Regions from separate parts of the Pseudomonas sp. KH_024_B2 genome, predicted to be linked through region 3. Evidence: predicted binding sites of a transcription regulator. Region 3 holds the regulator's gene; each other region holds the start of a gene.
What was found. The regulator FliA, encoded in region 3, starts transcription of late flagellar genes. The targets are predictions, from matches to a motif close to CTAAAGTTTNNNNNNNNNNNGCCGNTAA.

Region 1 (4,839 bases), 1.5 Mb from region 3:
CGTTATGACGAACGCGGCGTGCCGCATATCCGCGCCGCGAACGAAACCGACCTGTACCGCACCCTCGGATTCGTCCACGCTCAGGACCGGCTGTTCCAGATGGAAATGATGCGCCGGCTGGCCCGCGGCGAGCTGGCCGAAGTGCTCGGCGCCAAATTACTCGACACCGACAAACTGATGCGCAGCCTGCGTATTCGCGAGCGCGCAGAGACTTACCTGGCCGGTATGGATCGGCAATCACCGACCTGGATAGCCCTGGAAGCCTATCTGGACGGTATCAACCAGTATCAGGCGACTCACGCCCAACCCATGGAGTTCGACGTACTGGGCATCCACAAGCGCCCGTTCACGGCCCAGGACACCATCAGCATCGCCGGTTACATGGCCTACAGTTTTGCCGCGGCGTTTCGCACCGAACCCTTGCTGACCTATGTGCGCGATCAACTGGGTAATGACTACCTGAGTGTCTTTGACCTCGACTGGCAACCCAAGGGCGTACTGGCTTCGACCCCTGCCCTGGCCGCGGCCGACTGGAAAGACCTGAACGCCATCGCCCGCCTGAGCGAACAGGCACTGGCCGACAACGGCTTGCCGCAGTTCGAAGGCAGCAATGCCTGGGTGATTGCCGGCAACCGGACCAAAAGTGGCAAACCACTGCTGGCCGGCGATCCTCATGTACGGTTCTCCGCGCCTTCGGTGTGGTACGAAGCCCATCTGTCGGCGCCAGGATTCGAGCTGTACGGCTACTACCAGGCGCTGATGCCCTTCGCCTCCCTCGGTCACAACCTGGATTTCGGCTGGAGCGTGACCATGTTCCAGAATGACGATCTCGACCTGATCGCCGAGAAGGTCAACCCGGACAATCCCAATCAGGTCTGGTATCGCGACCAATGGGTCGACATGACCACCAGCGAACAGCAGATCACAGTAAAAGGCCAGGCTCCGGTCACGCTGGTCCTGCGCCAATCGCCCCACGGTCCTGTCGTCAATGACGTGCTTGGCGCCACTGCTGGCAAAACACCGATAGCCATGTGGTGGGGATTCCTCGAAACCCAAAACCCGATTCTCGAGGGCTTCTACCAGCTCAACCGCGCTAACACGCTGACCAAGGCCCGCAGCGCCGCGGCCAAGGTCCAGGCACCGGGATTGAATCTGGTGTGGGCCAACGCCAAGGGCGACATCGGTTGGTGGGCGGCGGCGCAACTGCCGAAACGCCCGGCCGGGGTAAATCCAGGCTTTATCCTCGACGGCAGCACCAGCCAGGCGGACAAGGATGGTTTCTATCCGTTCAGCGCCAACCCTCAGGAAGAGAACCCGGCGCGCGGTTACATTGTCTCGGCCAATTTCCAGCCACTCTCACCTACCGGAATGGAAATCCCCGGCTATTACAACCTGGCGGATCGCGGCCAGCAGTTGAACAAGCAGCTGAGCGACGCAGGCATCAAATGGGACCTGGATAACAGCCAGGCGCTGCAACTGGGCACCACTACCGCCTACGGTCCTCGTCTGCTGGCGCCGCTGTTGCCGGTGCTGCGGGAGGTGGTGAAAGACCCGGCGGAACTCAAACTGGTAGAGCAACTGACGCAGTGGAAAGGCGACTATCCGCTGGACTCCACCAGCGCCACGCTGTTCAACCAGTTTCTGTTCAACCTGACCGACGCCGCGTTTCACGACGAACTCGGCGACGGCTTCTTCGAGACCCTGCTCTCCACTCGAGTCATTGATGCAACATTGCCGCGTCTGGCTGCGTCCACCGATTCGCCGTGGTGGGATAACCGCGACACCCCTGGGAAGGAAAGTCGCGCCGACACCGTCAAGGCTGCATGGCAGGCCAGCATCGCCCACCTCAAGACCCTCCTCGGCGACGACTCGACTCAATGGCTGTGGGGCAAAGCGCATACCCTGACTCACGGCCATCCGCTGGGCCTGCAAAAGCCACTGGATCGAATTTTCAACGTCGGCCCGTTCGAGGCGCCCGGCACTCACGAAGTGCCGAACAACCTTTCGGCCAGGATCGGCCCCGCGCCGTGGCCGGTAACCTATGGTCCCTCGACCCGACGCATCATCGACTTCGCCGACCCCGCCCACAGCCTGACCATCAACCCGGTAGGACAAAGCGGCGTGCCGTTCGACAAGCACTTTGACGACCAGGCCGAGGCGTACATCGAAGGGATTTACCAGCAAGCGCACTTCAGCGACGAGGAAGTGGCGGCCAATACCCGCAGCACCTTGAAGCTGTTGCCGGCGAAGGTGGCTCAATAAGCAAACAGCACAAGATTGATCAAACCGCGTCGCTACTTCGAGGTCTTGGCCATCTTCGCATCCGATACTCGCCAGATCAGACGGTTAGTGTCATATCCCTGCTGACGCGCCCTGCTCAGCAGGTCCTCACGCTTCACCGCATTGACCTCAGGCGTACGAGACAATAGCCAGAGGTGACGTCGATTCGGGCTGCCGACGATGGCGGTCTTGTAGTCATCGCTGACGTACAGCACCCAATATTCGCCCTTGGAAATGCCCGGCAACAGCGTGGCAAACCAGTTATCGAATTTGACCCACAGCTTGTCGGTTCTGCCGGGAACCTGCGGCGTTGCCGTGCCTGTGGCCTCTTCCCATTGCCAATCCGGAGTCAGGCAACGGTTCAATACCGCCATATCGCCATCGTCCTCGAGGGTGTAATGGGCTTCGGATTGCGCGCAGTTGCGCTGGAAATGCATCGGCAGACGGGCCAACTCGTACCATGTCCCTTGGTAACGTTTGAGATTGACACTGTTGACGGTCTTGGGCGCCAACGGGTCATTGCCAGAGGTGGCGCAGCCGGCCAATATCAGGCTGGCCAAAAGAACTATTACGAACCGCATCATTATTCTTCTCCCGTGGGCGCGCGGCCCCGGTTTTTTTTACTTCAGGCCTTGCCCGGAAAACATCAGGACTTTGTCACCGGCGTACTGCACGCTGATAAAGCTGTTCTTGTTACCCCAGGTGCAGCTGGACATGCCCAGGGCACCGGAACAATCGGAAGGAGTACCCAAGAGTTTTTCAACTTCGGCCTTGGGCATGCCGGTCGAAATTTTCGAGTAGTTTTCCTGATTGACCTTGCTGCACGCAGCCAGCAGCACGCAGAACGACAACAAGGCAAGAGATCGCAGCGACATGGTGAAACTCCAGGGAAGAAGGGGGAAGGCATGGCTGCCAACCAGAAGCTTAGAAGAGAAAACCACCATCTGGTTCCCCAAGTCACTGGCTATTTCTTACCTGACATATCCCCATTCCCTCCTGAAATCAGCCACTTTCCTGCACCAAGAGGTATTTCGTCGACTTTCTCAAAAACTGCCTAATCTTTGGCGCTGGGAAGCCGACATAAAAGCAGCGCAAAGCCCCTCACTGTGGCAAATTGACGCCCCCTCGCTGACCAGCCACTTGCGGTAGTTCATTTAATGACCACAAACATGAAATTCAGTCACAAGATCCTGCTGGCAGCCGCTCTTGTAGTCGTCGTTGCATTCGCCTGCTTCATCCTGTTCAACGACTATCGACAGCGCCAGACCTTGCGCAGCAGCACCGAAACCTCGATGCAGGAACTCGGCAGCCTGACCACCCGCAACATCCACACCTGGCTGGAAAGCCGCATGCAATTGCTGCAATCGCTGGCCCAACAGATCGCCATCGACGGCAGCGCGCCCGACAATCTCAAGCGCAGCGTCGGCCTGCCGGCCTACACCGGCAATTTTCAGCTGAGCTACTTCGGCGGCCAGGACGGCGTGATGTTCTCGATCCCGGCCGGCAACCGCGCAGCAGATTACGACCCGCGCGCCCGCGGCTGGTACAAGGCGGCCAACAGCGCCCAGCAGACCATCGTCACCGAACCCTACATCGCAGCGTCGTCAGGCAAGCTGGTGATCACCGTCGCCACCCCGGTACAGCATCAGAATCAATTCATCGGCGTGGCAGGCGCGGACATCGATCTGTCCAGCGTCAGCGCGATCATCAACTCGCTGAATTTCGGCGGCCATGGTCATGCCTTTATCGTCAGCGCCGACGGCAAGATCCTGATCCACCCGGACAGCAAACTGGTGCTCAAGAGTCTGGCCGACGCTTATCCCGGCGGTGCACCTAAAGTCAGCCCGGGCATGAAGGAAGTTGAAGTCGACGGCAAGTCTCAGTTCATCTCCTTCACCCACGTCAACGGCGTGCCGTCGGCGGACTGGTATGTGGCGTTGGTGCTTGATCAGGACACCGCGTTCTCGATGCTCAGTGAATTCCGCACCTCGGCCATCATCGCCATGGCGATCGCCGTGGTGATTATCATCGTCCTGCTGGGCATGCTGATCCGCGTGCTGATGCAGCCCCTGCTGACCATGGGCCGCGCGATGCACGATATCGCCGAAGGTGAAGGCGACCTGACCAAGCGCCTGATCATTCATGGCCACGACGAATTCGGCTCGCTGGGCATGTCCTTCAACCGTTTCGTCGAGCGGATTCACACCTCGATTCGTGAAGTAGCATCGGCCACCGGCCAGGTCAACGAAGTGGCCTTGCGGGTAGTCAGCGCCTCCAACTCGTCGATGTTCAATTCTGACCAGCAAGCCTCGCGCACCAGCAGCGTCGCTGCGGCGATTAACCAGCTTGGCGCCGCCGCCCAGGAAATCGCCCAGAACGCCGCCCTCGCCTCGCAACATTCCAGCGACGCCCGCAGCCTGGCCGAAGACGGTCAGCAGGTGGTGGATAAAACCATCGCCGCCATGCAGCAGTTGTCGGCCAAGATCAGCGATTCATGCGGCAATATCGAGACGCTGAACAGCAACACGGTGAACATCGGGCAGATCCTCGAAGTGATCA
Region 2 (4,839 bases), 2.3 Mb from region 3:
AATGTGTTGGGAGAGATCACTCCCGGCAGCCTGTACTCATTTGTCGACAACGCTCTTGGGGCCTGGGAGCAACGTCCCGTCTTCAAAACCAACGTTTCGCAGTTCATCGCCTTGCGAGAAGTGCCACCACTTATCCAGGAAGAGATTCTGCGCAAGCTGCCTGACTGGTTTCCGGAGGCCCAATCCGTCTATCCGCTCGACCCGAGTTACGAACCAACGGAGACCGCCGTGTTCAACGCCGATCACGGCGAAATCTTCGCACAGCTGCAAAAGTGCAATCGCCACAGCCTGATCGAGCCAGTGGATGCCGAGCACATGTACTACGCCGCCATGAACTCCACCGGTTGCCGCCTGACCGCACTCGGCGCCTATTACCGCGAACTCGCTATCAAAGGACACTTCTAATGTCGGTTTTCATCAGCTACCGCCATACGGATCGGGCTCAGGCCATGGCCATCAATGCCCGCTTGAAACTTGCCAATATCACTACATACCTCGACGTACTCGACGCGCAATCGCAGACGACGGAGGACATCACAGGCGTCATTACCCGCAACATCATCGAGTGCACTCACCTGCTGGCAGTGGTATCGAAAGAAACTGCGCTGTCCTGGTGGGTACCTTTTGAAATTGGTGAAGCGACTATCACCGACCGGCGCATCTGCTCCTTCAAGACCGGCGACAGTGAACTTCCACTGTATCTCGATAAATGGCCAAAGATGACCAAGAGCACGGACCTTGAGCTTTTCATTGAGTCGTATAACAGTGAAACAACTTCCAGACGTACCATGGCTTTAGGATCGGTATCCAATGAGTCAATGCGCAGCGCCAACAGAAAGAACGCCGAGCACTTCCACACGGAGCTGAAAAATAAAATCCGCCGAGGCTTCTAACCCGCTAGCGCTCCACCTCGCCCCCCCTTCCCCTAAAAAAACAAACGCCCCGATAATCGGGGCGTTTGTTTGTCCAGCCTTTGAGTGATTCGCCTATAAGCAGCTACTGCGCTTTCGTCTCATCCATCTTCAATACCCCATCCTCGAAGATGTTCAACTTCTGCCGAACCTCGTGAGCCGGCAGTGGCTCTTTGTCCGCCGGCAAGGCATTCGGGTCGATCGCTGCGCCCGGTACTTCACCCGGTACGCCCTGCCCTGATGCCGGAGTTGGAGCAGGCTCGGCCCCTTGCTCACCTTCGATGGCGCGCTGGGCTTTCTTGGTCAGCACGACGATATCGATTCGCCGATTGACCGGATTGAATGGATGCTCACGGTCGAACAACGCCGACGAGGCGAAACCCACGACCCTGGCCACTTGCTTATCCGGATAACCACCGGCAACCAGCGCGCGGCGCGCGGCATTGGCACGGTTGGCCGACAACTCCCAGTTACCGAAGTCGCCGCTGCCCGTGTACGGTTTGGCATCGGTATGACCACTGACACTGATCTTGTTCGGCACCGCTCTGATGGTGTCCGCCATGGCCAGCAGAATGTCTTCGAAATACGGTTTCAGACGCGCACTGCCGGAGTCGAACATTGGCCGGTTCTCGGCGTCCATGATCTGGATGCGCAAACCGTCCGGGGTGATTTCGAACAGGATCTGATCCTTGAACTTCTGCAGCTGCGGGTTTTCTTCGACCTTGTTCTGCAATTCTTGCAGCAGCAATTCGAGACGTTCCTGCTCGACCTGTTCGGCCATGCTTTCGACCTGATCGGTATCGACGGTGATCTTGTCGGGTTGCGGCTGAGACTTGACCTCGGGATTGATGGTCTTCTCCGGCGCCAGCTCCGGCGAGCCGCCCAGATCGATGATGTACGGCGTGCCGCTTTCGGAGAAGCCGATCGGGTCCTTGAAGTAACCGGCGATGGCGATCTTCTGTTCCGGAGTCGCGGTGGACAACAGCCACAGCACCAGGAAGAACGCCATCATCGCCGTCGCAAAGTCGGCGAAGGCGATTTTCCAGGCGCCCCCGTGATGCCCGCCGGCGATGCGCTTGACGCGCTTGATGATTATCGGCTGGTTATTTTCCATGACTTAGCGACCGCGAACCGCTTGTTCCAGCTCAGCGAAGCTAGGACGGTGCGCCGGGTACAGAACCTTGCGCCCGAACTCCACCGCCAGCGACGGCGGCATGCCGGAGGCCGAAGCCACCAGCGAGGCCTTGATAGCCTCGTAGACGTTCAGCTCTTCCTTGGCATCGTGAGCCAGGGAGTGGGCCAACGGGCCAAAGAAACCGTAGGCCGCGAGAATACCGAAGAAAGTGCCGACCAGCGCCGCGCCTACGTGCAGGCCGATGGACTTCTGATCACCGTCACCAAGGGAGGCCATGGTCACCACGATACCCAATACCGCCGCGACGATACCGAAGCCCGGCATGGCGTCGGCGATACCGTTGACCGCATGGGAAGGATGTTCCAGATCTTCTTTCAGACTGAACAGCTCCATGTCGAACAGACCTTCCAGCTCATGGGGAGCCATGTTGCCGGAGGACATGATGCGCAGGTAATCGCAGATGTACGCGGTCATGCGCTCATCTTTGATCACCGACGGGTACTTGGCGAAAATCGGGCTGGCGGCGGCGTCTTCGATGTCGCCTTCAATCGCCATCATGCCTTCGCGACGGCTCTTGTTAAGGATCTCGTAGATCAGGCCCAGCACATCCAGATAGTAGGTGTGATTAAAGCGCGAGCCGAACATCCCCAAGGATTTCTTGAAGACACGCATCGTCATGTGGCCGGGATTGGCCTGGAGGAACGCGCCGAGGGCCGCACCGCCGATGATCAACACCTCGAAAGGCTGAATCAGGGCAGCAATCTTGCCGTGGGAGAGCACGTATCCGCCGAGCACGCTCGCGAATACGACGATGATGCCGATAATTTTAGCCATAGGTAGAGAGTACTTACTGAGTCGGGTTCAAGGTCATATTCGGAAGATAAAAAAACTCTTCTTCTACTTATCGGCAAAACTGCGCCAGACTATAGGCCGTTAAGGCGAAAAGCCAGTTTGCCCCCTTCCGGGCGTGTAATTGTGAATGATGATCGCGCCCAACCATGGCTAATGAAACGACAGTCCCAAGTCCAAAACCCGGCACCCTCGAAGGCTGGATAAAGCTCCTCGACGCTGTTCCTTTGCCGGTGCCGCAAACCAGTCATGACCGGGTGTGCAAAGCCATCGCCGACAGCCGCAGCTCGATTCGCGATATCGCCGAGTTGATGCAAGACAGTCCCGCGCTGGCCCTCAGCGTGATTCGCGAAGCCAACCGGCACACCCACGGCAGCATGACCGAGCCAGCCGAGAACCTTGAGATCGCGATCAATCGCCTCGGTTTGAAGCGCACTGAAGAATTGCTCGCGCGCCTGCCGGCCTTGTCTCAGGAAGAAATCCCGGTGGCGTTACGGCAGTTGCAACTGATTAGCCAACACGCCACGCAGCAAGCCAACGGCCTGTTCGCCAGCCGCCTGGCGCGACTCTGGCAAGACATCCATTGGGGCAGCTTGCTGTTTCTTTCGCCGCTCTGGCCGCTGGCGCTGACGCATCCGCAGTTGCTGGCAGAGTGGGAGCTGCGGGTGATTCACAAGGGCGAGTCGGCGGGCAAGGTCGAACGGGAGCTGTTCGGCGTGCGCCTGCTGAAGCTGTGCCTGGCCCTCGTCGAAATCTGGCACTTGCCGATCTGGGTGCGGCAGGGTTACCAGCTGCTCCTCAACGAGCAACGGATACTGGTCAAGGTTCTGCATATCGCCCGTGACAGCGATCACCGCTTGCGTCAGCAACAGCGGCTGGACGCCGACCCGGCCTTGCGCCGCTGGCTGAATCAGCCGGCCAACACCGTGCTGCTGGCCAATGGTCTGGCACTGTCGGCGCAACACGCCTGGGACAGTCCGCACAGTCTGCGCTGGCAGTACCTGACCAGCCTTTATCTGCAAATGCCGCTGGATGAATTGCAGCAGCAATCTCACCAGCAAGCCGCGCAGAGTGCGCGCAACCATGCAATGCCCGACCTCTGGCACCCGGCCGAAGCGCTGCTCTGGCCCTGGACCACACGCCGCCTCCATAGCGGCCTGCTCCCGGCGGCACCACCCTCGGCCGAAGACCTGGTGACATGGCGCAAACACTGCGCAGAGTTGCTGGTAGAGCCGAGCCGCTTCACCAACGCCATGCACCTGACCACCTCTGCCCGTGACGCATTGGTGGCCTGCGGGATGCGCCGGACGATGCTGTTGATGGTCGACCGCAGCCAGAGCAGTCTGCGGGTCCATCAGATTGCCGGCCTGCCCAAGGAATCGGCCACGCTGAACCTGCAGATCAATCAAAGCACCGTGCTGCAACGCTTGCTGGCAAAACCGGCACAATTTCGCCTGACACCGGCCAATAACGCACAATTTTCGGCGCATTTGCCCAACAGCCTGCGCAGTCAATTCGGTGGCGAGCATCTACTGTTGCACTCACTGAGCAGCAACGGCCGGGTGGTGATGCTGGTAGTCGCCGACCAGGGCGGCGGCCCGTTCTCGGAAATCACCGTGCAGGCCTTCGGAAAAACCGCGCAGTGCATCGAAAAGGCCCTGAACAGCTTTACCAACCGCGGCAACTGACGCGCTACAATCCTCCCCTTTTGTGCTCTGGAGACCTCACATGTCTGACTTCTCTGGCTTGCCGCTGGTGATCGAACCCGGCGACCTGCTCGCCCGCCTCGACTCCCGCGAACTGATCCTGGTCGACCTGACCAGCAGCGCCCGCTACACCGAGGGACACATCCCCGGCGCACGCTTCGTCGACCCCAAACGGACTCAGCTTGGCCAGGCGCCCGCGCCGGGCCTGCTGCCGACACAGGCTGCTCTTGAAGCGTTG
Region 3 (4,839 bases):
GCGTTTTTTCGCCGCCGATATGCGCCAGGCCATGAAGCTGGTTCGCGATGAGCTGGGCGCTGATGCTGCCATTATCGGTAATCGCCGGATCGCCGGCGGTGTCGAGCTGACGGCTGCGCTTGATTACAAACTGTCCGCGCTGGCACCCCGCGTACCGAATATCGAGCTCGAAGACGAATTACGCAAAACCCAGTCGCGGATTGTCACGGCCCAGGCTGAGCTGAGCCTGCGCGGTGACGGCGATTCAACCACCAATCGCCAGTTGTTCGCCGGTTTGCCGCTGACCGCCGCCGAACCCTTGATCGAGCCGACGTTTGCCGAACCCCGCCGTCCAGCACCGGCACCTGCCGCTCCGGCTGTGGATCAGCGGGTGTTCGACTCGATGCGTTTCGAGCTCAACGGTCTGCGTGAACTGCTGGAAGTGCAGTTGGGTTCGCTCGCCTGGAATCAGTTGCAAGGCAGCAAACCACAGCAGGCCAACCTCTGGCGTCGCCTGCAACGCATCGGTCTGTCCGGTCCACTGTCGCGCGATCTGCTGGCGCTGACCGCTGAAATTGAAGAGCCTCGCCAGGCCTGGCGCATGCTGTTGGCGCACCTGGCGCGGATGATCGCCACACCCGAGATCGAGCCGCTGGAAGAGGGTGGGGTGATCGCCATGGTCGGCCCGGCCGGCATGGGCAAGACCACTACGCTGGCCAAACTGGCGGCGCGTTATGTGCTCAAGTACGGCGCGCAGAACATCGCGCTGGTGAGCATGGACAGCTACCGGATTGGCGCTCAGGAACAACTCAAGACCCTGGGGCGCATCCTCAATGTCTCCGTGACCCACCTCGACCCGGGCCAGTCCCTGGGGCAGGCGCTCGATCCGCTGCTGCGCAAGCGTGTGGTGTTGATCGATACCGCCGGCCTTCAGGCCAGCGACCCGGCGTTGCGCATGCAGCTGGAAAGCCTGGCCGGTCGCGGGATCAAATCAAAAAATTATCTGGTGTTGGCAACAACCAGCCAAAAACAGGTTCTAACCGCTGCTTATCACAGTTACAAACGTTGTGGGCTGGCCGGCTGCATCCTGACTAAACTGGATGAAACGGCGAGTCTGGGCGAAGTGTTGAGTCTGGCGATCAGTCACGAATTACCCGTTGCCTATCTGACCGATGGGCCGCGGATTCCGGATGATCTGCATTTGCCGCGGCGCCATCAATTGGTCAGTCGCGCCGTGAGTGTGCAGATGCAGGAAGAACCCAGCGAAGAAGCCATGGCTGATATGTTCGCTGATCTCTACCACAGTCCGGCCAAGCGGGTCGGCTGAGGTAATAATGAATAGATTGCAGTGTATCTACATCGATGGTCTGCCATGCATTGTTCCAATGGTGAACGCGCAGCCAGTTATGTGGCCTCCGTCTAAGTAAGACAAGGTAAAAAACGAACATGGGTAGCATGCATCCCGTACAGGTGATCGCGGTGACCGGCGGCAAAGGTGGCGTCGGGAAGACTAACGTGTCAGTGAACTTGTCCCTGGCTCTAGCTGAGCTCGGCCGGCGCGTCATGCTGCTGGATGCCGATCTGGGGCTGGCGAACGTCGACGTTCTGTTGGGACTGACACCCAAACGCACTTTGGCCGATGTGGTCGAGGGGCGCTGTGAGCTGCGCGATGTGCTGCTGCAGGGACCCGGCGGAATTCGCATTGTCCCCGCGGCGTCCGGCACGCAGAGCATGGTGCATTTGAGTCCGGCGCAACATGCCGGGCTGATCCAGGCTTTCAGCGATATCGGCGACAACCTCGACGTGCTGGTGATCGACACCGCCGCCGGGATTGGCGAGTCGGTCGTCAGTTTCGTGCGCGCCGCCCAGGAAGTCCTGCTGGTGGTCTGCGACGAGCCGACCTCGATCACCGATGCCTACGCGCTGATCAAATTGCTCAATCGCGATTACGGCATGAACCGCTTCCGGGTGCTCGCCAACATGGCGCAGAGCCCGCAGGAAGGCCGCAATCTGTTCGCCAAGTTGACCAAGGTCACGGATCGCTTCCTGGACGTGGCCTTACAATACGTCGGTGCGGTTCCCTACGACGAGTGCGTGCGCAAGGCTGTGCAGAAACAGCGTGCGGTCTATGAAGCGTTCCCGCGCTCGAAGTGCTCGCTGGCGTTCAAGGCTATTGCCCAGAAGGTCGATACCTGGCCGCTACCTGCCAATCCTCGTGGGCATCTGGAATTTTTCGTCGAACGGCTGGTGCATCAGACAGCGGGTCCTGTTCTATGACAGCCAGCGGTTACAACCTTTACAAGACGTCGGCGCGTGACAGCCAGTACGAACTGATCGAGCGCTATGCGCCACTGGTCAAGCGTATTGCCTACCACTTGCTGGCGCGCCTGCCGGCCAGTGTTCAGGTCGAGGATCTGATCCAGGCCGGGATGATCGGCTTGCTGGAAGTGTCGACCAAATACGACGCCAGCAAGGGCGCGAGTTTCGAGACTTACGCGGGTATCCGCATTCGTGGCGCGATGCTCGATGAAGTGCGTAAAGGCGACTGGGCTCCACGTTCGGTCCACCGCAATACCCGGATGGTCAGTGACGCAATCCGCTCAATTGAAGCTAAAACCGGCCGTGACGCTAAAGATCATGAAGTTGCGGCCGAACTCCAATTGAGTCTCGATGATTATTACGGGATTTTGAACGACACCCTGGGTAGCCGCTTATTCAGTTTCGACGATCTGTTGCAGGACGGCGAGCATGAAGGGCTGCACGAGGATGGCGCGAGTGCTCATCTCGAGCCGTCGCGTGATCTGGAAGATGAACGTTTCCAGGCTGCGTTGGCGGACGCGATTGCCAATTTGCCGGAGCGTGAGCGACTGGTGTTGGCGCTGTACTACGACGAAGAGCTGAACCTCAAGGAAATCGGTGAGGTCCTGGGGGTCAGCGAATCGCGGGTCAGCCAGTTACACAGCCAGTGCGCGGCCCGTTTACGGGGGCGTTTGGGGGAGTGGCGAGCGCGCTGACAGGCAGTGTGGGGACACTGCGAACGAGGTTGGTACGGCATTTTGCTGCACCGGTCACGGCCCGTTGTAATCCATACAACCGTTGAGTGTTACGCCTAATTGATTGAATGGCGCGTTCAGGTGCTGCGCGCGTTTTAAGACTGCTTGGAGGTCGAATTGGACAAGAATATGAAAATCCTCATCGTTGATGACTTCTCAACGATGCGGCGGATCATAAAAAACCTGTTGCGTGACCTTGGGTTCACCAACACGGTCGAGGCGGATGACGGTACTACCGCGATTCCGGTCCTCAACAGCGGGAGCATCGACTTTCTGGTAACGGACTGGAACATGCCCGGCATGACCGGTATCGATCTACTGCGCCACGTGCGTGCCGATGAAAAGCTCAAGCACCTGCCGGTGCTGATGGTCACGGCCGAAGCCAAGCGCGAGCAAATCATCGAAGCCGCTCAGGCCGGTGTGAACGGCTATGTGGTCAAACCATTCACGGCTCAGGCGTTGAAAGACAAGATTGAAAAGATCTTCGAACGCATCGGTTGATGAGTCCGCCACGGGGGAGCTATGGAGCATAACGAAACTTCACAGGGCGATTTTGAATCGACCCTGAAAAAACATGCCCGCGAACTGGTCGACAGCCTTGAAAAAGGCCGGTTCGGCGATGCTGTGCAACTGATCCATGAGCTCAACCAGACTCGTGATCGCGGCCTGTACCTGGAAGTCGGCAAGCTCACCCGCGAACTGCATAGTGCAATCGTCAATTTTCAGATTGACCCGAATATGCCGCAAGCCGAGGAAGTTTCACAGATCACGGATGCCACTGAGCGCCTGTCCTATGTGGTCAGGCTGACCGAGGCTGCGGCCAACCGCACCATGGACCTGGTCGAGAACAGTACCCCGCTGGTCAACGGTCTGAGCAACGAGGCTCAGGCCTTGAGCGAGGACTGGGGGCGGTTCATGCGCCGCGAAGTCGGTGCGCAAGAGTTCCGCGAGCTGGCCCGGCGGGTAGAGGGTTTTCTGACCCGTAGCGAGCAACAGACTCGCGTCGTGTCGAGCAATCTCAACGACATCCTGCTGGCTCAGGATTACCAGGACCTCACGGGTCAGGTGATCAAGCGCGTGACGCAACTGGTCACGGAAGTCGAAAGCAATCTGCTCAAACTCGTGCTGATGGCCAGTCAGGTCGACCGGTTTGCGGGCATTGAACATGACCACGAATCGATCCTCGCAGAAAAAGATCCGCAAAAACATCTCTCTCAGGGTGAAGGTCCGCAGATTCATGCCGATAAAAGAGCAGACGTTGTGTCCGGTCAGGACGATGTGGACGATTTGCTATCCAGCCTTGGATTTTAGGTTTTTAGACCTGTTAGGAGCACACCCTTAATGAGCTTCGGCGCCGATGAAGAGATCCTTCAGGATTTCCTGGTTGAGGCCGGCGAGATTCTTGAGCAACTGTCCGAGCAACTGGTCGAGCTTGAAAGCCGGCCAGATGATGCAGACTTGCTCAACGCAATTTTTCGCGGTTTTCACACTGTAAAAGGGGGCGCCGGCTTCCTCCAGCTCAACGAGCTGGTGGAGTGCTGTCACATCGCCGAGAACGTCTTCGACATCCTGCGCAAGGGTGAGCGTCGCGTCGACTCGGAATTGATGGACGTGGTTCTGGAAGCGCTGGATGCGGTGAACGGCATGTTCACCGAAGTGCGCGAACGCAGCCCGATCACGGCTGCCACGCCTGAATTGCTGGCGGCTCTGGCCCGTCTGGCCGAGCCGCAAACCGAGGCTGCATCCGCTCCGGTTGCCGACATGGTCGAAGAACCGGCTGGCGAAAGCGAATCGGGCGACATCACCG

Region 1: a site for FliA is predicted at 3,335-3,362, ahead of AC3I0A_RS25885 (methyl-accepting chemotaxis protein). Genes of this name have one in related genera too.
Region 2: a site for FliA is predicted at 2,948-2,975, ahead of motA (flagellar motor stator protein MotA). Genes of this name have one in related genera too.

What each region holds. Positions count from the first base shown of each region.
Region 1 covers NZ_CM174502.1:5,557,995-5,562,833, forward strand. The annotation lists gene AC3I0A_RS25870 (penicillin acylase family protein) at 1-2,262, shown strand, start outside; gene AC3I0A_RS25875 (lipocalin family protein) at 2,295-2,864, opposite strand; gene bamE (outer membrane protein assembly factor BamE domain-containing protein) at 2,901-3,155, opposite strand; gene AC3I0A_RS25885 (methyl-accepting chemotaxis protein) at 3,438-4,839, shown strand, end outside.
Region 2 covers NZ_CM174502.1:521,531-526,369, reverse strand. The annotation lists gene AC3I0A_RS02445 (caspase family protein) at 1-405, shown strand, start outside; gene AC3I0A_RS02440 (toll/interleukin-1 receptor domain-containing protein) at 405-893, shown strand; gene motB (flagellar motor protein MotB) at 997-2,025, opposite strand; gene motA (flagellar motor stator protein MotA) at 2,029-2,880, opposite strand; gene AC3I0A_RS02425 (HDOD domain-containing protein) at 3,045-4,583, shown strand; gene AC3I0A_RS02420 (rhodanese-like domain-containing protein) at 4,624-4,839, shown strand, end outside.
Region 3 covers NZ_CM174502.1:4,106,365-4,111,203, reverse strand. The annotation lists gene flhF (flagellar biosynthesis GTPase FlhF) at 1-1,306, shown strand, start outside; gene fleN (flagellar synthesis regulator FleN) at 1,426-2,256, shown strand; gene fliA (RNA polymerase sigma factor FliA) at 2,253-2,993, shown strand; gene AC3I0A_RS19080 (chemotaxis response regulator CheY) at 3,162-3,533, shown strand; gene AC3I0A_RS19075 (protein phosphatase CheZ) at 3,555-4,343, shown strand; gene AC3I0A_RS19070 (chemotaxis protein CheA) at 4,374-4,839, shown strand, end outside.